DNA from 3 places in the Pseudomonas sp. PGPPP1 genome. Region 1 is predicted to be linked to each of the others. Evidence: riboswitches for the same ligand, from Rfam matches in the RefSeq annotation. Region 1 holds a riboswitch; each other region holds the start of a gene.
What was found. Region 1 has a riboswitch for manganese ahead of mntP (manganese efflux pump MntP). Riboswitches for the same ligand answer to the same signal wherever they lie in the genome.
Positions count from the first base shown of each region.

Region 1 (2,263 bases):
GCCTGCCGTACAACCGCGCCCTGGACACCATCTGGATGATGCGCCAGCAGTTTGTGCGCGACCCGGGCCATTCCCACCTCGGCGAAGGCTTCCCGCCGGTGGAATGGTTGATGGACATGCGCCTGGACAAGTTCCACCGCCAAGTGGTGCGCGCCGGGGTCACCACGCTGTTTCGCTATGGCACGCGCCTGGGCAACGCCGGGTTGCGCGCGCGGCTGGTGCAAAAACTCGCGGACTACGCGCTGCCCGTTTCGCCTCGGCAACTGGTGACCACCCTGGGCGCCAACCACGCGATGGACCTGATCATCCGCCGCTACCTCAACCCCGGCGACCCCGTGCTGGTGGAAGACCCCGGTTACTACCCGCTGTTCGGCAAACTGCAATTGCAGGGCGCACGCATGTTCGGCGTGCCCCGCGAGCCCGATGGGCCAGACCTGCAGGCACTGGAGCAACTCATCAAGGCCCATCGCCCGCGCCTGTTCTTTTTGCAGTCCATCGGCCACAACCCCACCGGCTCCGACCTGTCCCCGGCCAAGGCGCACCAACTGCTGCGCATCGCCGAGACCTATGACCTGCTGTTGGTAGAGAACGACGCAATGGCCGACTTCAAACCCAGTTCGGCGATCAAGCTGTCGGCGCTGGACCAACTCAATCGCACGCTGTACGTGGGCAGCTTTTCCAAGTCGGTTTCCGCGGCGCTACGCGTTGGCTTTATCGCTGGCAGCAAGCAGCGTGTCGAAGAGTTGGCGGATATCAAGATGATCCTGCACAACAGCGGCGCCGAGTACAGCGAGCGCACCATCGATGTGATCCTCGGCGAAGGCCAGTTCCTGCGCCACCTGTCGCGCCTGCAAGACCGCTTGCGCCACGCCACCGCGCGCGGCCTGGACCTGCTTGACGAACTCGGCGCCGAGGTGTTCTGCCGACCGGAACAGAGCCTGTACCTGTGGGCACGCTTCCCGCATATCGAAGATGCCAATGCCCTCACCCGCCACTGTCTGGCCCAAGGGGTGATGCTGGCGCCAGGTTCGATCTTCTCGACCCAACCCAAAAACACCTCGCCTTGGACCCGGCTGAACGTGGCCTACCTGGATGACCCGGTGTTCTGCCGGATCATCCGCGAGTTGCGATAACGGGTTTAACAAAATTTTCATGCTTGCCCACCTATGATCGCCTCCCTCGTTGGGGAGTAACCGGCTTCTGACCCTGTTGGAAGCGTTCGTATCAACATATTCGGCAACCTGCCGTGGTACGAACACCGTTTTTCGGTTGGTGAGACCAGCGACACTTCCATGCCTAAAGTCGGGCGCGTGGGGGTGTCGTTGCGTCCCATAGCCCGACTGGAAGCCTTACCGTGAATCCCATTTCCCTGATCCTCCTGGCCCTGGCCATGTCTACCGACGCCTTCGCGGCGGCCATCGGCAAAGGCTCCAGCCTGCACAAACCGCGCCTCACCGAAGCCCTGCGCGCCGGCCTGATCTTTGGTGTGATCGAAGCCATTACGCCGATGATCGGCTGGGCCATCGGCCACGCGGCCACCCGCTGGGTGGAAGACTGGGACCACTGGATCGCCTTTACCCTGCTGGTCGCCCTGGGCTTGCACATGATCTACAACGGCTTCAAGGCCGATGATGAAGAAGCAGAGAAACCCACCCAGCACTCGTTCATGATTCTGGCCGTCACAGCCTTTGCTACCAGCATTGATGCGCTGGCGGTGGGCGTAGGGCTGGCGTTTGTCGATGTGAACATTCTGGTGGCGGCTGCGGCGATTGGTTTGGCGACGATGACCATGGTGACCATCGGCATGATGCTCGGGCGGGTGTTGGGGACAGTGGTGGGCAAACGCGCAGAGATGGTCGGGGGTGTGGTGCTGATGTTGGTGGGTGCGACGATTTTGTATGAGCACCTGTCCGTTTAAGGTCAACACATAACCCATGTGGGAGCGGGCTTGCTCGCGAATGCGGTGGGTCAGTTGCCACACCTGTGGCTGATACACCGCATTCGCGAGCAAGCCCTCTCCCACATTGGATTGGCGGTGTTTTTTACGCGGCGTGATGCTCTTTTTTCAAACTTTCCATATCAATCACAAACCGGTACTTCACATCCCCCTTGAGCATCCGGTCATACGCGTCGTTGATGCCCTGGATATCGATCATCTCGATGTCCGAGACAATCTTGTGCTTGGCACAAAAATCCAGCATGTCCTGGGTCTCCTGAATACCGCCGATCAACGACCCCGCAAGGCTGCGGCGCTTGAAGATCA
Region 1 covers NZ_NKIG01000026.1:8,042-10,304, forward strand. Annotated here, with positions in the region: gene CFE47_RS23905 (aminotransferase-like domain-containing protein) at 1-1,133, shown strand, start outside; yybP-ykoY riboswitch at 1,173-1,344, shown strand; gene mntP (manganese efflux pump MntP) at 1,355-1,918, shown strand; gene CFE47_RS23915 (NAD(P)-dependent alcohol dehydrogenase) at 2,043-2,263, opposite strand, start outside.

Region 2 (2,263 bases), on a different contig from region 1:
GACCTGATCGGCCTGGAACTGTCGGCTCGCGCCGGCTACAACCCGAACGCCGCCATCACGCTGTGGAACAAGATGGCCAAGGCATCGGAAGGCTCGCCACCGGAGTTCATGAGTACTCACCCGGCGTCGGACAGCCGAATCGCGTCCTTGCAGGCGGCGATTCCTAAGGTGATGCCGTTGTATCAACAGGCCAAGAAGTCCTAAGGCTTGATGAAGATCCAAATGTGGGAGGGGGCTTGCCCCCGATGGTGTTGGGTCAGTTAGCAGATGCATTGACTGATCTACTGCTATCGGGGGCAAGCCCCCTCCCACATTGGATTGGGTTTGCAGGCTTAGATCCTTAGATCCACCCGCTGCTCTGCATGGCCTTGTACACCGCCACGATCGCCAGGACAAAAAACGCCGTAGCCGCCAGTCGACGAATCAACGTCAGCGGCAGTTTCTCCGCCGCGAAATTCCCCGCCAGAACCACCGGTACGTTGGCAATCAACATGCCCAGAGTGGTGCCGATAATCACCAGCCACAGCTCCGGATATTGCGCGGCCAGCATCACCGTGGCGATCTGAGTCTTGTCACCGATTTCCGCCAGGAAGAATGCAATCAGCGTGGTCAGGAACGGCCCGAACTTGCGCGTGGTACTGGCTTCGTCATCGTCGAGTTTGTCTGGCACCAGTGTCCACAGCGCAGTGGCGCAGAAGCTCGCTGCGAGGATCCAGTGCAACACCGCATCCGAGAAAAAACTGCCAAACCAGGCCCCCACTGCGCCGGCAGCCGCATGGTTGGCCAGGGTCGCGGCGACGATGCCGGCGATGATTGGCCAAGGCTTGCGGAAGCGAGCAGCGAGAATGAGCGCGAGCAGTTGCGTCTTGTCGCCGATTTCGGCCAAGGCAACGATTGCGGTAGGAACGAGTAATGAATCCAGCATCAGGTAAGTTTCCAGGGGCGGGTCGACACGGCTATGACACGTACAGCCTTCCCGCCCCGGGTAAGGTGTGCGTGTCATAGGTCTTGTCAAACCCCGGTCCGTCTGTGCGGACTCCTGGGTCGCATACGCCATGGTCTGTTGACCAAGTATGTTGACGTATGCCGGACGAGCGTGGCGCTCGTGGGAGACTACTCCCCTAGGACGGAGCGGATTCTGCCTAGGCAAAATCCATTCGGCAAGCCTTCTTTTTCAAATAGCCATCAGCCGCGTTTGGCACGGTAGATGCGAAAACCATTGCCCTCGGCCTTGATCGCACACACGCCCAAATGCTCTTCAATCAGCGGTTGGTATTTCAGGAAACTGTTAGCTACCAGGCGAAGTTCGCCACCTTTTGCCAAGTGTTTCGCTGCTTTTCGCAGCAGGTTCTCGGTGGCGAAATAATCGGTGTGCACACCGACATGGAACGGCGGGTTGCTCAAGATCGCATTCAGACCCATCGGTGCAGCATCGATGCCATCACCGGTGAGCACCTCGGCTTCCAGCCCATTGGCAGCGAGGGTCAAGCGGCTGCTGGCAGCGGCGAAGGCGTCCACGTCCAGCATCGTCACGCTGTTGTGCGGGTAGCGACGTTTCACCGCAGCCCCCAGCACGCCGGCGCCGCAACCAAAGTCCAACAGATGGCCGCTCGGCAATTTGTCCAAATGCGCCAGCAACAACTCGGTGCCACGATCCAGGCGGCCATGGCTGAACACGCCCGGCAGGCTCACTACTTTGAGCGGACCTTCGGCCAGTGGCACTTCGAAGACTTGCGCCAGGCTCTCCAGTTCCACTGCTTGCGGCGCGTTGGCAACGGTGATTTGCCACAGCTGGCAATGCCGGGCGTTGTCGAGCTTGCGGGGCTTGCCAAAGGGGATCATCTGCTTGGCGGCACTTTCGATACCGCTTTTTTTCTCGCCGACCAAGAACAGCTCGGCGCCGGGCAGGCGTGCGGCCACGGCGTTGAGCAGGTAGTCAGTGAGGTCCTTGGACTTGGGCAGGAAAATCACCGCTGCGTCGAACTCACGCTCTGGCACATTCACGCCAAATTGGCTGCGTTGCGGGAAGCGTGCGTCGAGCGCCGCCTGGTCACCGGCATGCCAGCACCACCCATGGGCGTTGGGCAGGCGACCCAGCAGGTCGTCGGCGGGCAAGCCCACCAACAGCAGGTTGCCTTGAAAAAGTTCGGCCTGACGAAGCAGTACTTCACTGCGCGGATCCATGGTCTGCTCCTTGAAAAGGGGCGCAGTTTATCAACTGACGATGCGCAGCGGGGCGCCGCTGAAAAAGCCCAGGGCGTTT
Region 2 covers NZ_NKIG01000028.1:61,722-63,984, forward strand. Annotated here, with positions in the region: gene CFE47_RS24995 (M48 family metallopeptidase) at 1-204, shown strand, start outside; gene CFE47_RS25000 (TMEM165/GDT1 family protein) at 341-925, opposite strand; yybP-ykoY riboswitch at 1,014-1,135, opposite strand; gene CFE47_RS25005 (methyltransferase) at 1,186-2,184, opposite strand; gene CFE47_RS25010 (2-hydroxyacid dehydrogenase) at 2,215-2,263, opposite strand, start outside.
Region 2: another riboswitch for manganese. It lies ahead of CFE47_RS25000 (TMEM165/GDT1 family protein); the one in region 1 lies ahead of mntP (manganese efflux pump MntP).

Region 3 (2,263 bases), on a different contig from region 1:
TGCTGTCGAGCCAGGAAGTCGACCAGATGTATGCGCAGTCCTATCAGCAGACCCTGGGCGAAGCCAGTGGCAAAGGCCTGGTAGACAAAACCAGCGCCAACGCCAAGCGTGTGCAGGCCATCGCCAACCGCTTGATCGCCCAAGCACCGACCTTTCGTGCAGATGCTGCGCAGTGGAAGTGGGAAGTGAACCTGATCAAGAGCGACGAGATGAACGCCAACTGCGGACCGGGCGGCAAGATCTTTGTGTACAGCGCATTGATCGACAACCTCAAACTCACCGATGACGAACTGGCGGCAGTGATGGGCCATGAAATCGCCCACGCCTTGCGTGAGCATGGCCGTGAAGCCATGTCCAAGGCTTACGGAATCGAGATGGCCAAGCAGGGTGCGGGTGCGTTGTTCGGTCTGGGCCAGGACAGCCTGGCACTGGCGGATACGGTGGCCAACTACGGCATGACCTTGCCCAACAGCCGCAGCAATGAAAACGAAGCAGACCTGATCGGCCTGGAGCTCTCCGCCCGCGCCGGCTACAACCCGAACGCGGCCATCACGTTGTGGAACAAGATGGCCAAGGCTTCGGAAGGTGCACCGCCGGAGTTCATGAGCACTCACCCAGCGTCTGATAGCCGTATTGCCTCGTTGCAGGCGGCGATTCCGAAGGTGATGCCGCTTTACCAGCAGGCCAAGAAGTCCTGAGCCTATAAGTCTGGTGAGGGTCTAAATGTGGGAGCGGGCTTGCTCGCGAAGGCGGTGGGTCAGTCAAATAATCAGTGACTGACACTCCGTATTCGCGAGCAAGCCCGCTCCCACATTGGGTTGGGTTTACAGATTTAGATCCAACCGCTGCTCTGCATTGCTTTGTATACGGCCACGATAGCCAGCACGAAGAATGCCGTAGCCGCCAATCGACGAATCAGGGTCAAAGGCAGTTTCTCTGCGGCAAAATTCCCCGCCAAGACCACCGGCACGTTGGCAATCAGCATGCCCAGGGTGGTGCCGATAATCACCAGCCACAGTTCCGGGTACTGCGCCGCCAGCATCACCGTGGCGATTTGGGTCTTGTCACCGATTTCTGCGAGGAAGAACGCGATCAACGTGGTCAGGAACGGCCCGAATTTGCGCGTCGTACTGGCTTCGTCATCGTCGAGTTTGTCCGGCACCAGGGTCCACAAGGCCGTGGCACAGAAGCTCGCCGCCAGGATCCAGTGCAACACCGCATCCGAGAAGAAGCTCCCAAACCACGCCCCCACGGCACCGGCGGCAGCATGGTTGGCCAGGGTCGCGGCAACGATGCCGGCGATGATCGGCCAAGGTTTGCGAAAGCGTGCAGCGAGGATGAGCGCGAGCAGTTGCGTCTTGTCGCCGATTTCGGCCAAGGCAACGATTGCGGTAGGTACGAGTAGTGAATCCAGCATCAGGTAGTTTCCAGGGGCGGGTCGACACGGCTATGACACGTACAGCCTTCCCGCCCCGGGTAAGGTGTGCGTGTCATAGGTCTTGTCAAACCCCGGTCCGTCTGTGCGGACTCCTGGGTCGCATACGCCATGGCCTGTTGACCAAGTATGTTGACGTATGCCGGACGAGCATGGCGCTCGTGGGAGACTACTCCCCTAGGACGGAGCGGATTCTGCCTAGGCAAAATCTATTCGGCAAGCCTTCTTTTTCAAACGCTCGTCAGCCGCGCTTGGCACGGTAAATGCGGAAACCATTGCCTTCGGCCTTGATTGCACACACCCCCAAATGCTCTTCGATCAGCGGTTGGTACTTCAGGAAACTGTTTGCGACCAAGCGGAGTTCGCCGCCTTTTGCCAGATGTTTCGCAGCTTTTCGCAGCAGGTTTTCGGTGGCGAAATAATCGGTGTGCACGCCCACGTGGAACGGCGGATTGCTCAAAATCGCGTTTAAACCCATCGGTGCTGCATCAATGCCATCACCGGTCAGCACTTCGGCTTCCAGACCATTGGCCGCCAGGGTCAGGCGGCTGCTGGCGGCGGCGAAGGCGTCCACATCCAGCAGCGTGACCGTGTTGTGCGGGTAGCGACGTTTTACCGCAGCTCCAAGCACGCCGGCGCCGCAGCCGAAGTCCAGCAAATGGCCGCTGGGCAGTTTATCCAGATGCTCCAGCAACAGTTCGGTGCCGCGATCCAGGCGACCATGGCTGAATACCCCGGGCAAGCTCACCACCTTCAACGGCCCTTCGGCCAGCGGCACGTCGAAGACCTGCGCCAGGCTTTGCAGATCGACCGCTTGCGGGGCATTGC
Region 3 covers NZ_NKIG01000045.1:17,303-19,565, reverse strand. Annotated here, with positions in the region: gene CFE47_RS29405 (M48 family metallopeptidase) at 1-698, shown strand, start outside; gene CFE47_RS29400 (TMEM165/GDT1 family protein) at 833-1,417, opposite strand; yybP-ykoY riboswitch at 1,505-1,626, opposite strand; gene CFE47_RS29395 (methyltransferase) at 1,677-2,263, opposite strand, start outside.
Region 3: another riboswitch for manganese. It lies ahead of CFE47_RS29400 (TMEM165/GDT1 family protein); the one in region 1 lies ahead of mntP (manganese efflux pump MntP).